DNA from 4 places in the Cellvibrio fibrivorans genome. Region 1 is predicted to be linked to each of the others. Evidence: predicted binding sites of a transcription regulator. Region 1 holds the regulator's gene; each other region holds the start of a gene.
What was found. Region 1 encodes sigma-54, which starts transcription at its own class of promoters, with help from an activator protein. Its sites were predicted from a motif close to TGGCACANNNNTTGCNNT; they were not measured.
Positions count from the first base shown of each region.

Region 1 (4,447 bases):
TCTGCGGGAAGATAGCCAGATCTTGCCAGGCATTGCGCACATCGATACCAATGGCAAAGCGGTGTTGGTCATCTTTGTGGATCTGGATCTGGGCAACCAACGCAGGTAGCAGGCTGACGGGCAAGTTGTCGATACAGTTGAACCCCACATCCTCAAGGACATGGAGTGCCGTACTCTTACCCGAACCAGACAAGCCACTGACGATCACCAGATGCATATAAATCCTGTTTACGAGGTTGTTAGCGCTGCATCATAGAGCGCTTCATTAGTTTTGGAGGCGCGCAGGCGCTGGCGGTATTCGGCGTTGTTCAGTGCGCCAGCCAGTGCTGCCAAGGTTTGCAAGTGTTCGCTGTGGGCATCTTCCGGCACCAGCATCGCGAACAGAATATCGACCGGTTGCGAATCTATTGCATCGAAGTCGATTGGATCGGTCAGGGTAATCAGTGCACCCACAGTGCCTTTACAGTGTTCAATACGGCAGTGGGGGATTGCAATTCCGTGGCCAATACCAGTGGAGCCGAGGCGCTCGCGGCCAATCAGGCGGCGGAACAATTCATCGGCATCAATATCGGGGATATCCTGCGCAATGGTGTTGGCGAGCAACTCCAGTGCGCGTTTCTTGCTGCCCCCTTCGACGCCGCAGAGGGTGCGGCTGGGGCTGATCAGGGATTGAATTTGCATGACAAGGTGATGCTGGGCATCTCTCAATAAATAATGCAGACATCGCAAGGTGGCGATGGCGGCGTAGGTTCAGTTAACGATGGCGAGCTATCGCGCACTCAGCGATGGCTGCGCATCTTCTCTTTGTGTTTAATCAATTGGCGGTCAAGTTTATCAGCCAGTGCATCAATCGCGGCATACAGATCTTCATGAGTAGCTTCAGCGAATACATCTTTGCCACTGACATGGATAGTGGCTTCTGCTTTTTGGATAAGTTTATCTACCGAGAGGATAACGTTGGTGCTGGTGATGCGGTCATGGTGGTGCGTTAAGCGCTCAATTTTACTGGTTACATACTCTTTCATGGAATCGGTAACTTCTACATGACGACCGCTGATATTTATTTGCATAGATACTTCCTCTCGCTAGAAACAAAACGGTTGCGACTGGCACAACCTCGCATTACATCAGTGATTTTTTGATCCGAACTTTATTGGTACTACTAATACAACTAAATAGCTAAATAGTTTTGCGTTCATTCGACGGCGGAATATTGAGTGATTCGCGGTATTTGGCAATAGTACGGCGTGCCACTTGAATCCCCTGCTCGGCGAGCAGGTCGGTAATCTTGCTATCGCTGAGCGGTTTTTTCGGATTCTCGGCACTTACCAATTTTTTGATAATCGCGCGAATTGCAGTTGATGAACATTCGCCACCACTGTCGGTGCTGACATGGCTGGAGAAAAAGTATTTCAGCTCGAAAATACCCTGTGGTGTGTGCATGTATTTTTGGGTGGTGACACGTGAAATAGTCGATTCGTGCATCTCAACAATTTCAGCAATATCGTGCAGCACCAATGGCTTCATCGCTTCAGGACCATAATCCAAAAAGCCGCGCTGTTTTTCCACAATACAACTCGCCACTTTTAACAGGGTTTCATTGCGGCTTTGCAAACTTTTTAAGAACCAGCGCGCCTCCTGCAAATTATCTTTGAGGAAGGTGTTGTCGGTGCTGGAGTCGGCGCGTTTCACCATAGAGGCGTAGTCGGAATTAATGCGCAAGCGCGGCGCAATATCCGGATTGAGTTCCACTATCCAGCGGCCATCGCGTTTTTCAACGAATACATCAGGTACTACATATTCGGTATCGCCATTGGCGATCATATCGCCTGGGCGCGGATTCAAACTTTGAATTAATGCCACTGCCTGGCTTAATTCAGCTTCTTTCAATTTGGTGCGGCGCATCAGCTGGCGATAATCGCGGCTGCCGAGCACCGGCAAATATTGTTTGGCAATTAATTTTGCCGAGTCTAAAAACGGTGTTTTCGGATCAAATTGTTGCAATTGCACCAACAGGCACTCAGATAGATTTTGACTGCATACGCCGCAAGGATCGAACTGTTGCAAGCGGTGTTGCACCGCTTCAACTTCGTCGAGTTCCAGCTCTTCAAAATCGCTGCGCATACCTTCAAAAATTTCTTCGATGGTGATGGACAGCATGCCGCTCGGTTCCACCGCATCGATAATTGCCATCGCCAGTACGCGGTCGCGATCCGACATGGGCGTCAGGTTTAACTGCCACATCAGATGGTCGTAGAGCGAATCAGTTGCGGCGCGGCGACTTTCAAAATCATTGTCTTCGTTGTCGTAATTGCTTGAGCTGCTGCTGGATGATGATTGGTAAACATCATCCCAGCTCGTGTCGACGGGGAGGTCACTGGGGATGGAATCGCTCCATTCGCCGGCGTCCGCACTAAATCCGTCGCCCTCACCGTACACATCACTATCGCCAAAACTCTCACTTTCACCAAAATTCTCACCTTCACCGAAGCTTTCACCGCCTTCGGTATAGCTATTGGTTTCGCTGTAGTTGTCGGCGCTGCTGGAGGAGAAATTTTCGCTCGCGGTAAAGTCAGTGCCGTGGTCAGTACCGGCTTCAGCAGCGATCTCTAACTGGCGAGTGTAATCCGCTTTATCCAGCTCACTGCCTTCGTAATCATTGGTGCTACTGGGGCTGTCGAAGCTTTCCTCCACTTCCAACATAGGATTGGATTCAAGCGCTTCCTGGATTTCTTGCTGCAGGTCTAATGTCGATAGTTGCAGTAGGCGGATTGCCTGCTGCAGTTGCGGAGTCATGGTCAGCTGCTGACCGAGTTTGAGCTGGAGAGATTGCTTCATTGTGTGAACGACAAACCCTTATAACGCAGGATGGAAAACATCAGATAGGTGGAGTTTAGTCAGGGTTTGGCGCGCAAGCAATAAGCTTAAGCAAGCTTTATGCCTAATGATCAAAGAATGTTACTTGTCAAGTTGTTTGTGTGTTGCCGAAGGTGTTGCTGACGGGCGGTTGGTAACACTGGTGGTGACGGGTTTAGCCACCTTTACAGACGGAAATGCTCGCCTAAATAGACTTCACGCACCTTGCTGTTGCTGAGTACGGTTTCGGCATCGCCCTCGGCAATAATGTGGCCTTCGCTTACAATATAGGCGGTCTCACATATATCCAGTGTCTCGCGCACGTTGTGGTCAGTAATCAGCACGCCAATACCGCGGTCCTTAAGATGGCGCACAATTTCTTTGATATCGTTGACCGAGATGGGGTCAACTCCGGCAAAAGGTTCATCGAGCAAAATAAATTTGGGGTCGGTCGCTAGCGCACGAGCGATTTCTACCCGGCGGCGTTCGCCCCCTGAAAGTGCCATCCCCAGGCTGTCGCGGATGTGGGTGATGTGAAATTCATTAAGCAATGATTCGAGCTTTTCCTGGCGCTGGGTGCGATCCAGATCCTTGCGGGTTTCGAGGATTGCCATGATGTTATCGGCGACGGTCAGCTTGCGGAAAATCGAGGCTTCTTGTGGCAAGTAACCGATGCCGGCGCGAGCTCGGCCGTGGATGGGCAGTTGGGTAATATCGCGGTCGTCAATTAATACATTGCCATTATCGGCGGGCACCAGGCCGGCAATCATATAAAAGCAGGTGGTTTTACCGGCGCCATTGGGGCCGAGCAGGCCGACGATATGGCCGCTCTCCACAGTAATCGAGACGTCGATAACGACTTTACGTTTTTTGTAACTTTTTGCGAGATGGCGTGCGTGCAGGCTGGGCATATGAGTTAAGGGGTTGCTTCAGTTGATGAGGATTGGGCTGCACTGGATGCGGCAGCGGGCTGGTCGTTACTGGTTTCAGTTTTGCCCGCCTTGGGTGGGATCACGATTTCGATCCGCTGGCCATCGCTGCCCGATGCACCATTACTGCCCGCCGCTTTCATCACTTCTTTTACTAAGTCGTAATCGATATGCGGGCCACTCATGACCGCACCGTTTTGCTCGACCGATGCATCTTCAATCAACACAAGATGCTCATTGCTGGGGGTATAAGTAATTTGTTTGGCAGCGGCGGTGACTACACCTTGATCCTTTTCCGGTTGCTGTTGGAAGCGCGCCGGGTTGCCGGTGGCGATCATTTTTTCAACACTGCTGTCGGGATTGGTGTGGATCACGATAGAGTCTGCCGAAATCACCAGTGAGCCCTGCTGGATTTTCACTGAACCAGTATAGGTGGCGACGCCGTTTTTCTGGTCGACGGTCAGATTATCCGCCGAACCGCGAATAGTTTCATTTTTGTCGCCGGGCAAAGCCAGGGCAGTGTTGCTATAACTGACAAAAACAGCAGCAATCGCTAGCGCAAATGGAGCGAGGGCAAAACGGAATTTAACGGGGATCATAAACAGCCTTAACCTGGGACTTTAACTGAAGCCGACTCTGCGCCAGGTCAGCATCCATACCTA
Region 1 is NZ_JAVDVX010000008.1:38,908-43,354, forward strand. Features, by position in the region: gene rapZ (RNase adapter RapZ) at 1-217, opposite strand, end outside; gene ptsN (PTS IIA-like nitrogen regulatory protein PtsN) at 229-681, opposite strand; gene hpf (ribosome hibernation-promoting factor, HPF/YfiA family) at 780-1,070, opposite strand; gene J2X05_RS18785 (RNA polymerase factor sigma-54) at 1,180-2,838, opposite strand; gene lptB (LPS export ABC transporter ATP-binding protein) at 3,042-3,767, opposite strand; gene lptA (lipopolysaccharide transport periplasmic protein LptA) at 3,773-4,384, opposite strand; gene lptC (LPS export ABC transporter periplasmic protein LptC) at 4,371-4,447, opposite strand, start outside.

Region 2 (4,447 bases), on a different contig from region 1:
TGTGTTTGGAACGCAGTTTTGTGCTGAGGCTGCTATTAATGCCGGCGTAGAGCTATTTGTACTTATTTCTACGGATAAAGCCGTGCGCCCCACAAATCTTATGGGGGCATCGAAACGATTAGCTGAGCTAATCTTGCAAAGTCTTGCACAAAAAGAATCATCAACTCGGTTTGTGATGGTTCGATTTGGCAATGTGTTAGGTTCATCTGGCTCTGTAGTTCCACTCTTTCGCAAGCAAATTAAAGAGGGAGGGCCCGTCACCGTAACTCATCCTGACATCATTCGTTATTTTATGACAATTCGTGAGGCTGCCCAGTTGGTCATACAGGCCGGCGCGATGGGGCATGGGGGCGATGTTTTTGTATTGGATATGGGAGAGCCAATAAAAATCGTGGATTTGGCAAAGCGTATGATAAGCCTTTCGGGACTTACTGTTCGCGACGAGCATGACCGCGATGGTGATATTGCCATTAGTTACACAGGCTTGCGTCCTGGTGAAAAATTGTTTGAAGAGCTTCTTATTGGTGACAATGTTGCTCCCACAGAGCACAGTAGAATTTTTCGTGCGATGGAACAGTTTATATCATGGCAAGAGATGGAGTTGTTTCTGAAGCGTTTGGCTATTGCGTGTGAGTCGAATAACAGTGATTTGATTAAATCATTGTTGTTCGAGGTTCCTGCAGGTTATTTAATCGATGCGCCAGAGTTGCCTGAGGAAAATAAAGTTTTGCTGGTTAATTGATTACTCCATACAGCCTGCCCGAAATTTATGTGCGATCAGTAGTAAGGGGGCATAGGCAATCGCTAATGCAACAGAAAAATGTATCTGAATTGTTGTGACTGCAATTGCGATAGGTAGAAGCCAGAACAGATTGATGGCAACAATTGCGAGTGTTGCGTAAGTATGTGAATTTAATTTGATTGCAATTTTTTGATAGGCGTGAGTTCGATGCGCCTGGTGAACAGCTTGTCGGGTAAGGAGGCGGGAAGAAAGTGTGTAACTGGCATCTACAATAAATACACCAAGCATAATTAGCCAGGCGGAAAAAATGCGGAAATCGTCAGTTATGCTTCCAGTAGCAAGTAGGCCAAGGCCAAGGCCAAGAAAAAGACTGCCTGTGTCCCCCATAAACAGTTTTGCTTTAGGGAAATTCCAAAATAAAAACCCACTAGCGCTTGCCGAGATAATTATCAATAAATAAATAGCGTCTGTGTTTATGGTTTTTATCCAATATATTAACGCCATACCCATACACACGCAGATTGCTTCAAGTGCTGCCAAACCATTAATTCCATCCATAAAATTGTATAAATTTGTCATCCATACAATAAATAAAATCAAGACGCCTGTAATTAACAATTGAATGGGGGCTGGCAACTCATTGTTGATCCCAATCAAATAGATGCCTAAACCGGCAAGCAAAAACTGTATGGTCAGGCGTATGGCTACATTCAGATTGAATAAATCATCACAGATCCCAAGAATTGCCATGAGTCCGGCTGGAATCATCAACCAGTAAACAGGTGTGAAGGGTATATGGCCCAGGCTCAATGCTGTTAATGCTGCGATGATCACGCCGCCAACTATGGCTATACCGCCACCTCGCGGGGTAGGAGTTTGGTGGGAGCTGCGAATATTGGGCATGTCTAGCAGGCGCTTCCCGAAATGATGGATCAATAATCGCGAGAGGAGTAGTGAAACAAACACAGGTAACACGCAAAGGGTGAGCCACTTGGTCAATGTATGATCCTTTGTTGAGTGGTTTGAGGTAGTGAATTGTATCTTAGGCTGCCGGGATACGATCCTTCATTATTTTTGCACCAAAATAGACTTATAAAATATTCATATGTTCTTGTGTGGTGCATTTATGATGATTTATCTTGGTGCTAAAGGCGATATGTATATGAAAAATATATAAAAAATAATTATGGTTTAAAATTTGCTTTTCTCTGATTCATTTTAATTATTACCTAATAAATGGATTTTTTTTGCCTTTATCTGGTGCGATTGTTTTATGGGGTGGATGATATTTCCTACACTTTGTGCAATCAGTAGATTGGCCCTGTATCAAAACAGAGCAAGGTTCACCACAAAAATTAAAATGCAATCGGATCACATCCTATTAACCAAAAAAACCATCATGGGGTCACTATGAAGAAGCTAAATTTCAAACTCTTTGCGCTATTAGGGGGGCTGCTGACTGTTTATGGTCAGGGCGCACTTGCCCAAGAGGCGACAATTAATGGTGCTAATACAGCCTGGATTTTGACCTCAACAGCATTGGTTCTCTTTATGACCTTGCCTGGGTTGGCATTGTTCTATGGTGGCTTGGTGCGTGTAAAGAATATCTTGTCGGTACTCATGCAATGTTTTGCGATTGCTTGTTTGGTTTCAATCCTATGGTTGATCGCAGGCTACAGTTTGGCGTTTGGAACTGGTAATGCATGGATTGGTGATTTGAGTATGGTGTTCATGGCCAACATCACCGAGGACGCGTTGGCGGGAGATATCCCGCTTAGCCTGCATGCAATGTATCAAATGACCTTTGCCATTATCACGCCAGCGCTGATTGTTGGCGCTTTTGCAGAGCGCATGAAGTTCTCCTCCATGCTGATCTTTTCTGCACTTTGGTTGTTTGCTGTGTACATCCCTGTCTGTCATTGGGTGTGGGCTGGGTCAGGTTGGCTATTCGCAAAGGGGTTGTTGGATTTCGCGGGCGGTACAGTCGTACATATCACTGCGGGTGTGGCCGCGCTTGTTGCAGCCATAGTAATTGGCAAGCGCAATGGCTTTCCCACAACCGCAATGCCTCCGCACAATATGACGATGACGGTTACCGGTGCAGGTATGCTGTGGGTAGGTTGGTTCGGTTTTAATGCTGGTAGCGCGCTGGCTGCCAATGGCAATGCAGCTATGGCAATGTTGGTGACTCATATTTCTGCAGCAGCAGGTGCCTTGGCGTGGATGACTATTGAATGGATGCGCTTCAGAAAGCCGAGTGTATTGGGTATTGTGACCGGGATGGTCGCGGGGCTCGGCACTATTACCCCCGCATCTGGATATGTTGGCCCTGGCGGTGCGTTAGTGATTGGCTTGGCGGCCGGTGTTGTCTGTTTTTTCATGACCCAGCTGATAAAGCGCGTGTGGAAAATCGACGATTCACTCGATGTTTTCCCTGTGCATGGTGTCGGTGGTGTGTTGGGCACAATTCTCGCCGGGATATTTGCATCTACTGAACTTGGTGTATTTAGCGGGCAAGGTTTCGCCAGTGGCATTACCTCTATGGGGGAGCAGTTAGGTGTGCAATTGCTGGGCGTCGTTGTTACCTTTATTTATACCGCCGTTGTAACGTATATTTTACTGAAAGTTACCGGTGTATTTACTTCCGGTTTACGTGTAACCCAAGAAGAGGAAAGTGTTGGTTTGGATTTGAGCCTGCATGAAGAGGATGGCTACAAGCTTTAATTGAGTGCGTGTCAAATCCAACAAAAAAGAGGAGCATCTGCTCCTCTTTTTTATTTTGTCGCCGTAGGAATTCAATATCGATTATTTAAAGGCAATTAAGGCTGCCGTGACTGCAACATTTAATGACTCCACGCCATTATTCATTGGAATACAGATTTGCTCGTTGCACAGCGTGGTAACTTCCTGTGAAACCCCTTCAGACTCATTACCTAGTACATAAATGCATGGGGCATCAGGAGTGAATTTTTTAAGTTCTGTTGCGGCGTGTGACGATAGGGCGCAGACAATTACACCTGCTTGCTTAAAGTCACCCAAAGCTTTGGGGAGATCTTTACAGCGCAATAACGGAGCTCGAAATACAGTGCCAGCGCTCGCTTTAATAACAAGCGGGTCAATTTGAGCATTACCTTTTTGGGGCAGCAATATTCCATCGATATTGCCAGCGCAAGCCGACCTAATAATCATGCCCAGATTTTGTGGGTTTTGTACTCCATCAAGTGCCAGCAGGGTATAATTTTTTTTCTTGTTTTCTGCAAGAAACTCATCGTAGAGTTTATAGCCGCGCAATTGTAAATCTGCTGCCACCCCTTGATCTTGTGATGCATTTTTAGAGATGCGCGCTAATGCTTGCCGCTCATGATAAATAATCTCTGCCCCTTTTGCTTTTGCCAACGAAATAATATCGTCAAGAATATCCGCTGATTTATTGCTGCTGGCCAGATGCAGGCGATAAATAAATGTCGCGGGATCCTGCAGTGCTTCGAGAACAGTTTTTCGCCCATAGACAGTCATTAATGAATCAAAAAAACGCTTCTTTTCCAGATAAGCGGGGCTGTCATCACGGGGTTTGTTCATACTGGGTTTCTTGCATTAGTGAGGGGGGTAGGATTATGCCGAGCAGAGTTTTTTGTATGCTTGCACCGTTGCCGGCAATCCCATTGCGATTGCGTCTACTATGAGTGCGTGACCAATGGATACCTC
Region 2 is NZ_JAVDVX010000002.1:646,592-651,038, forward strand. Features, by position in the region: gene J2X05_RS07645 (polysaccharide biosynthesis protein) at 1-742, shown strand, start outside; gene J2X05_RS07650 (MraY family glycosyltransferase) at 743-1,741, opposite strand; gene J2X05_RS07655 (ammonium transporter) at 2,153-3,466, shown strand; gene rlmB (23S rRNA (guanosine(2251)-2'-O)-methyltransferase RlmB) at 3,548-4,321, opposite strand; gene J2X05_RS07665 (pyridoxine 5'-phosphate synthase) at 4,355-4,447, opposite strand, start outside.
Region 2: a site for sigma-54 is predicted at 1,930-1,947, ahead of J2X05_RS07655 (ammonium transporter). Genes of this name have one in related genera too.

Region 3 (4,447 bases), on a different contig from region 1:
TCGCACGATACTTACTCATTAGTACCGGAGCAAAAACGCCCTGCGCTGGTATGCCGCATGCAAATTTTGCACGATGGCACTATCAGCACATTTGAATTTATTGAAGCGCAAATTCGCTCGCATTTTAAATTGAGTTACCAGGGTGTATTCGATGCCCTGATGAGTACCGGCGAATCACTACTCGCCGCACCAGCGTTTATCCACGATATGCTCGTCGAATTGAAAGGATTTGCGCAAGCGCGTGCGCAATATCGCCAAGCGAATGCGTTGGTGATGGAGGAGCGCCCCGACTATTCCTACATTCTCAATGACCAAAGAAAAATTGATCACGTAGAAAAACGCGAACGTAATATCGCGCACCGCATGATTGAAGAGGCAATGCTGGTTACTAACCTCTGCGCAGGCGAATTATTTTTGCAGCATCCCGGCTACGGTATTTTTTCCAGTCACATCGGGTTTCGCCCGGAACGTATCAATGATGCGGTCGCACTGATTCAGGAAGACCGCCCGGATTTAACCATTGGCGACTTAACTCAGTTGGATAGCTTCCAAAAATTATTTAGCGAATTGCGCTCAAACCCGACAGGTAATCCTTTAAGCGCGAGCCTGCATTCACTCTTACAACGCATGCTGCAAGCTGGCTCATTAACCTTTGATCCCATTCCGCATTTTGGTTTGGGCTTTAAAGCTTATGCGATGGTGACCTCACCTATTCGCCGCTATAACGATCTGTTTAACCATCTTGCGATTAAACGCATATTGCGCGGCTTGCCAGCAGAAAATGTGGGCAATAAAAAACAATTTGCCGAACAGTTACAAAACCAACTCAACACTGGCCGCCAAGCATGTCGCTATGCGGAAACCTGGCTCGGTTGCCAATATGCGAAGCAGCACATTGGGAGTGTGCATCCCGCCAGTATCGGTTTGGTTAACTCGTTTGGTATCGGCGTAAAAATGGAAGATTGGGGTTTGGAAGGCTATGCACTACTAGCTCCCAAAGAGAGTGACATTAAAGCACAATTTGATTCACGTCGCCTAAGCCTGACAATTGAAGGCAAGACTTACAAACTCGATGAAAAAGTATTTGTGGTGATCAACGACGTTGATGTTGAGAAGCGCAAAATCAGCTTGGAATTAGTAACCGAAGAAACAGCACAGCGTTTGAGTGCATGGCTGTAGCAATCATAAATCCGTAGATGATTAAGGAGTGAGTGATGGCAAAAAAATACTGGCTATTTAAAGCAGAACCACACATCTACGGTATCGACCATCTCGCGGCTGCGCCCGATAAAATCGGCCGCTGGGATGGCATCCGCAATTACCAAGCCCGTAATTTTTTACGCGATCAAGTCGCATTGAATGATGAAGTATTTATCTATCACAGCAGTTGCAAAAATGTCGGCATAGTCGGCACCGCTAAAGTCGTAAAAACCGCCTACCCCGACCCAACCCAATTTAATCCGGAAAGCGATTATTACGATCCCAAATCAACACCAGAAAATCCGCGTTGGGTTTCGGTGGATATTAAGCTCACTAAAGTATTCCCGCGGTTGATTGCGCTAGCGGAAATCAAAGCGCAACCGCGATTAGAAAATATGATACTGGTAAAACAGAGTCGCTTATCAACACAACCGGTCACAGTTGATGAGTGGAAACTCATTAACGATTTGCTGTAGTCACTTTTTGATCAAACTGCTAACGCATTAGACCCCAGCAGAAACACGTCAATAAGCCCTTAAACAGCAGACCGAAATAATTTACATCAATTTAAGATTAAGGCTTAATTTTTGCCACCCGAACACGACAACCCCACAGGAAGTTGTTATGAAAAAACTCATTTCATCACTGTTAGTTACCGCAGTAATTACGGTGTGCACGCCAGCGTCCGCTTATACGATTAAAGCAGGTGAAATCTATGCAGGGACGAATGTGGGCAGCTTGGATACCTTGCTTGGGCAAACCCTCATGCAAGGCAATAGCAACCCCACCTCTGAAACTAACTGGGTCAACTCTTTACTAAACCCAGACACTACCTATGTCACCAAAACCAATAGCGTCGAGATTTACGCCACGACGGAATCCAGCTACGTATATGCTTTTGAATTGGCAGCTACACCTGGTTATTTTTTAGTAAAAAATGCCAAGTGGTGGGCACTCTTTGAAAACAATGCCAACGCCAGTTGGGGGGTGATTGACTTTTCACAACTCAATAGTGGATTCAAATTTAAAGATTTGGGAAATACGACAATTAGTCATGTTACTGAGTTTGGAAAATTCACCAGTGTCGCCGAGCCATCAGGTTTATTGTTGTTTGGATTAGGGCTTATAGGGCTGAGCGTTATGCGCCGCCGTCTTAAAATCTAATACCAGAGAATGTATTAATGAGAAAGGCCAGCAATTGCTGGCCTTTTCTTTTTAACAATCACTCCTTTTGCTTAACACAACTACTCATCCGCCATCCGATCTTGCGCCTTGCTCACGCCGGTTTCGGGCTCATCGATTTCATCGGAAGAATCCACACCGGAATCATCACCGTCTTCTTCATCTTCTTCCAACACGCCTTCGTTCATTTGACTTTCTTCGATCAAAATAGCTTCCGGTGTCTGGATACCTATGTGGTAGGCGGCAAAGCCGGGGAGCACTACTTGATCGAGCGCCATACCGATAATGCGGCCGTTGTAGGGAGACTTAATCGTGGTGCGCGCGTTAGTAATTGGATCAGTTACTGTGCCTAAGATATCTTCTTCTTTTACACGCTGCCCGAGCGTAGCTTTACTAAATAAAATTCCACTTTGATTGGCACGCACCCACGCCGAGCGATAATAAACCGGAGCGATGCGCGTCCAGCGCTGTTGTTTCCCATACATACCCGTTTTGGCAAGCAAGGTGTTGATCGCCTTGACACCCTCTTCAACCACTTCGCTTTGCATGGCCATAGGTTCGCCCGCCTCAAGGGTTACAGCGGGAATACCTGCGCGCACCGCAGCTGCACGTAAAGAATTCGGATTGCCGCGCCCATTAAGCACAGCAATCACACCAAAATTTTGTGCGAGCCGCGCAACATTTTCATCTGCAAGATCTGCACGCAATTGCGGCAAATTAGTGCGATGAAATGAGCCGGTATGCAAATCTACCAACGAGTCACAATGCATAATTATTTTGGTAAAAAATGAGTGCGCCAAACGCGATGCCGAACTGCCATGGGTATTACCGGGGAAGTAGCGGTTCCAGTCACGGCGGTCGGGAAGATAACGCGAGTTGCGGCGAAAGCCCATAATATTAGCCACGGGCACCCCGATAATTGTTCCCGTCAACTTGGCCGGATCTATGTCAAACACAACACGGCGCACCATTTCGATTCCATTTAATTCATCGCCATGAACAGCGCCAGTTAAACACAGTGTTTTGCCTGGGGTTGCCCCATTCACGACAAGAATAGGAGTGGCCTCACTGAAACCACCAACAGCAGTTTCCGAATTCCATGTCAGACGCACCGACGTTCCAGGTTTAACTTCCGTGTCCAGAATAAATTTAGAAAGCGATAAAGGTTCAACGGAGGTCGCAACATCAGCCGCGCTTGATAATTCGTTATGCAGCGACGAGTTGACCGATGAATTCTCTGCTGACAAATCGCCGCTGGCAGATGAAATGTCACTTGCAGTTGAAGATGAAACTGTTGCCACGGCCGAAGAAAATGCAGACGATGTGTCTATCGCCGATTGCGCTTGTGAAGTCTCTGCAACCGCAAGCACAGACGCACTTGCTGATGCTATGGACGAGACAGAAGGAGAAGCCTCAAGTGTTGAATCCTGCAAGTTATTAGTCGATGAAGATTGCGCAGCATCGATAGTAGCGGGATAACTGCTGGCACTTAGACTGCTAACCAATGATTCGTTTGCAGGAGGGATTTCTGTTTGTGCAAAGCTAGAGCACACGCACAAGAAAAAGAGAACAAAAAGCAAAACGGATGAAATAATGTTGCCTAGCTCGTGATGATTGATTGATTCTTGATGGTTGATTCCAAGCGTGTGGCGCATATGATCGGCGTCTCGTTGTATTTGTTGCCTTATTAGAAGAATAACTCACAACCGCAAACAAACACGCACATCCCTGTGCCGCAAAAATCCTGTAAAACTTATTCCCATTCAATCGTTGCAGGCGGCTTGCTTGATACATCGTAGCAAACGCGCGATACGCCGGAGATTTCATTGATGATACGGCCAGACACTTTTTCCAATAATTCGTAAGGAAGATGCGCCCAACGTGCCGTCATAAAATCTACGGTTTCCACCGCACGCAATGAAATCACCCACTCATAACGACGACCATCGCCCACTACACCGACTGATTTCACCGGCAGAAATACCGCAAAGGCTTGTGAGGTTTTGTGATACCAACCAGACGCATGCAGTTCTTCCAAGAAGATAGCATCGGCTTCACGCAAAAT
Region 3 is NZ_JAVDVX010000002.1:791,508-795,954, forward strand. Features, by position in the region: gene J2X05_RS08260 (VacB/RNase II family 3'-5' exoribonuclease) at 1-1,179, shown strand, start outside; gene J2X05_RS08265 (EVE domain-containing protein) at 1,215-1,676, shown strand; gene J2X05_RS08270 (PEP-CTERM sorting domain-containing protein) at 1,825-2,364, shown strand; gene J2X05_RS08275 (succinylglutamate desuccinylase/aspartoacylase family protein) at 2,445-3,494, opposite strand; gene J2X05_RS08280 (hypothetical protein) at 3,517-3,861, shown strand; gene guaA (glutamine-hydrolyzing GMP synthase) at 4,136-4,447, opposite strand, start outside.
Region 3: a site for sigma-54 is predicted at 1,777-1,794, ahead of J2X05_RS08270 (PEP-CTERM sorting domain-containing protein). Genes of this name have one in related genera too.

Region 4 (4,447 bases), on a different contig from region 1:
TCGTATTGGTCGCTGCCATCATTACTCACCCAGCGCACACCGGCTTCGGCAAGACTGTTGAGCAGCACGCGCGCGGGGTGCTCAGGTTGCTCAAAAAAACCCTTGTCGATAAAGGCGATTTTCAGAAACGGCGTATGCAAATAACTGAGCAATGCTTTGACAGAATCGGGCAAGTGATCATCAGACAGCATGTACTCAAACAACATACCGACCAAGTCAATGGTCTGCATATCACCCGCTTCTACTGCGCCATTTTCGTTTTCGCTGGCGATCTGCTCCATCATCTTGCGGCCAACCTCGGCCACCATTTGCGGTGCAATAGGCACAGGGCCCGACTCATGGTTAGCCAGCACCTGCTGGGTCACACTAAAGGCCTGGGTTTGCATCTGTTCCAGCACACTCACCAATTGATTTTGGGTGTAGACCTGTAAATTAGCGGGTGACGCTGTAGGCACAGCAGGGGTAGCGACAACTGCTCCATTGGGGTTGATCACCGGGCTATTCGCCGCCTGACCAGCAACCACCGCTTGAGGATTGAAATGTGCAGCCTGGATTGCAGGCAATGCCTGGGTTACATGGGTTTGCAACAGGCGGATCGCGTTCAACAGGCTGTTTTGGTACTGGATATCATTGGGGTTGAGCGCACCACTGAGCAATTTATCGCTCGCACGGCGCTGATGCTGCTGTTCTTCTTCGACTTGTTGCTGCTCGTCAACTGACCCGTCGTTGCGCTCGAAGGGATCATCCTGCATCGCCTCATCCGTTTTGTGGTCAGCCGGCTTGTCACTGGCGGGAACAAAGCGGAGATTGGGCAACAGGTTTTGGCGGATCAGGTAATCATTCAGCTCATCGTATAGCCCATCGAGCATGCCAATCACGTCTTGATCGAACAACTTGTAGCCGATGATTTTGGTTTTGACATCAATATCCAGATTGGCGAGCAGCTTGCGCAGCGATTCACAAAATTGTACCGGGCTGGCAGGGTTGGCGCGCTCATCAATCTTTTCGCCATCATTTAACAGCGCCAAACGCTGCTGCAATGCCCAGAGCTGCTCGGCAAAAAAATTGTCGGCGCGATGCGTAATAGAGGTAATAGCGATGGTTTCTTCAAGGTCTGAATGTTCCACCAACGAAAGAATATCGCCGCTAAAACGCTCTTCGCCCGTCAGGGTATTAAGGGATTTATTCTTGAATTTTACAAAACCGTTGGCCAGATGCTGGCAAAACTCTTGTTCAGCCGCTTGCTGTACAGCTGCAAGTAAATTTTGGGTTTCATAGAGGGCTATCTGGTCTTTATTAGATTTAGCCTGTTCAGCAACTTCCAGAACCTGCTTACACCACTGCCGCCAAAAATTAGGGAAAACACGGTACGCAAAACCGCGCGTTAAATCGCGGCAATGTTTTAAATATTGAATGACCAATTGCTCTGACATGGCTACCGCAGAATACGGAGAAGACTTATTAATATCAGAACCAGGTAAGCCTGAGTTATGCATAATTATTCCGTGTTTTTCCATGAATTTCATATTCCCTAGCGCCTATTATTACCAAGCTGGTTTTGCGCTAACCGCGCTTGGAATCAGTGCCTGCGAACCTAGAGACTAGATGAGTGAATCTTCTATATAGGTTGTCCTGAGCGACAATCTTAACAGCTTGTGAGATTTCTTCCAGCCAATAAGACTATTGGCTCACAGTTAGATTAAAAATAGCACGATCTACGCAAATCGCCGCAAAGATGCCTTTCCAGCCGTTCGAAAGATAAGTAAATCCTGATTTTTCAATATTTGGATAAATGTTCCTTGAGCAACCGCACGCCCGGCGCACCAAAATAATCCAGCACGCACAGTATCGCGCCCCACCATGGAACACATATAGGCATAACTTCCCTCCATGAAACTCCCAAATCCCTTTCAAAATCAGGCAATTAAAAAATTGGCACTCATATTGCGATAGCCCCCCTGTAATAACTGATTCGCACTCTGGGTGGTTTTAGCTATTCAACAAATCTGTACACACAATTTGTTAATAGGAGGCTAGGGTTCCGGTCACTTGATTTTATCAAGCGATGTCTGGTCCGAGAGCTTCCGACCTCCCAAGGCAGGCAAAAGGCTAAACGCCCGCAACTGTCTTGAGGTTACACGGCGGGATAAAAGCCCGGGAGATGGAATGGCCTAATCGCCAGAGTGCTCCCATTTGCTTGCGCCGATGTCACCAAAACCGCTGGAGGTTATTCATGTTGCGTCAATCCCGCCTTAAAAAAGTATTACTGGCCATTACACTCTCCCTCTCCGCCGCTTGTGCCAGTGCTGCTGAACCATTCAAAGTCTGCTGGTCCATCTATGTTGGTTGGATGCCGTGGGGCTACGGGGCCGAACAAAAAATTGTCGATAAATGGGCAAAAAAATACGGCATCGAAATTGAAGTTGTGCAAATCAACGATTACGTCGAATCCATTAACCAATACACCGCAGGCCAATTTGATGGCTGTGTAATGACAAACATGGATGCGCTCACCATCCCCGCTGCTGGCGGTGTAGATTCAACCGCATTGATCGTCGGCGACTTCTCCAACGGTAACGATGGCGTTGTACTCAAAGGTGGTAAAACGCTGAAAGACATTAAAGGCCAGCAAGTCAATCTGGTTGAACTGAGCGTATCTCATTACCTGCTTGCGCGCGGTTTGGAAACTGTCGGTTTGAAAGAGTCCGATGTCAAAGTCGTTAACACCTCTGACGCCGATATGGTCGCCGTGTACGGCACTAAAGATGTCACCGCGGTTACCACTTGGAATCCACTGCTAAGCGAAATCCTCGCACAACCTAACAGCACCAAAGTTTTCGACTCATCACAAATTCCTGGTGAAATTATGGATTTGATGATAGTGAACACCGAAACCCTGAAAAAGAATCCTGCACTCGGTAAAGCCCTTGTTGGCGCCTGGTACGAAATTATGGGCGTAATGAGCGGATCAGACAAAGCCGCTGCTGCTGCCAAAACCGCTATGGCTGTTGCCTCAGGGACTGACCTCGCCGGTTTTGAATCGCAACTCGCCAGCACAAAAATGTTTTACACACCCGCTTCAGCTCTTGCTCTTATCAATAGCGAAGAACTGTTAAAAACCATGCAGAAAGTTGCTGAGTTTTCGTTTGATCACGGCCTGTTAGGTGAGGGTGCACCCGATGCTAAATACATCGGCGTAGAAGGCCCTAAAGGTGTGTACGGTGATAAGAAAAACGTGAAGCTGCGTTTTGATGCGACTTATATGCAAATGGCAGCAGATAAAAAACTTTAATTGTCTGACACTGATTAATCAGTGAGTCGTCATCCTCGCGCAAACGGGGATCCACACACCGCGTAATCAAATTGAAAGCTGGACTCCCGCGTGCGCGGGAGTGACGACCACACTATAAAGAAGATGCCCATGAAACGATTAATTAATCTAACGCCCTCAAAACCGCTCAAACTTTTACTGGGGATTCTGCCGTTTGCTCTGCTGCTCGTTGTTTATTTGATCGCTTCCGATGCACGCCTCGCCGAAAATGCCAACGACAAACTGCTACCCAGCTTTGCACAAATGGGCGATGCAATTGGCAACCTCGCGTTTGAACCGAGTAAACGCAGTGGTGAATATTTATTTTGGCAAGATACGCTCAGCAGTTTGTATCGCTTAACGCTCGGCATTTTTATCGCCGCTATTTTAGGCTTCACTATCGGCATATTAACCGGCGCGATTCCCACCATCTATTCGCCCATAGCGCCGCTGTTAACCATTATTTCACTGGTTCCGCCCATGGCGCTTTTGCCGGTGTTATTTATCGTCTTTGGTTTGGGTGAATTATCCAAAGTGGCGTTGATTGTGATCGGCGTTGCGCCATTTATCGCGCGCGATATTCAGCGCTGCACCCAGGAAATTCCGCTTGAACAATTAGTTAAAGCACAAACCCTAGGCGCATCTACCTGGCAAATCTTGGTGCGCGTATTAATTCCGCAATTGCTGCCACGTTTGATTAATGCCGTGCGTTTATCGCTCGGTGCCGGATGGTTATTTTTAATTGCCGCAGAAGCAATTGCTTCTACCGACGGTCTGGGTTATCGCATATTTCTGGTACGCCGTTATATGTCCATGGATGTGATCCTGCCCTATGTTGCCTGGATTACCTTACTCGCCTTTTTAGTGGATTGGTTACTCGTCAAGCTCAGCACCACATGTTTCCCCTGGCACTATCAAGCAACAACAAAGTGACAGGCGGCCACCCAATGACCATTATCCCTTTTGATAAAAAATACATAGATGAAAAAAGAGCCAAAGCTATGCCCATGATTCAGGCAAAAAACCTGTGGAAAAAATACGGCGACAACGTGGTGTTGGAACGCATGAATGTGAGCGTAAAAGCCGGTGAATTTATTACCATGGTGGGCACTTCCGGCTGCGGCAAAAGTACCTTTT
Region 4 is NZ_JAVDVX010000007.1:263,035-267,481, forward strand. Features, by position in the region: gene J2X05_RS18280 (DUF1631 family protein) at 1-1,496, opposite strand, end outside; guanidine-I (ykkC/yxkD leader) riboswitch at 2,023-2,163, shown strand; gene J2X05_RS18285 (putative urea ABC transporter substrate-binding protein) at 2,234-3,292, shown strand; gene J2X05_RS18290 (ABC transporter permease) at 3,422-4,243, shown strand; gene J2X05_RS18295 (ABC transporter ATP-binding protein) at 4,312-4,447, shown strand, end outside.
Region 4: a site for sigma-54 is predicted at 1,934-1,951, ahead of J2X05_RS18285 (putative urea ABC transporter substrate-binding protein). Genes of this name have one in related genera too.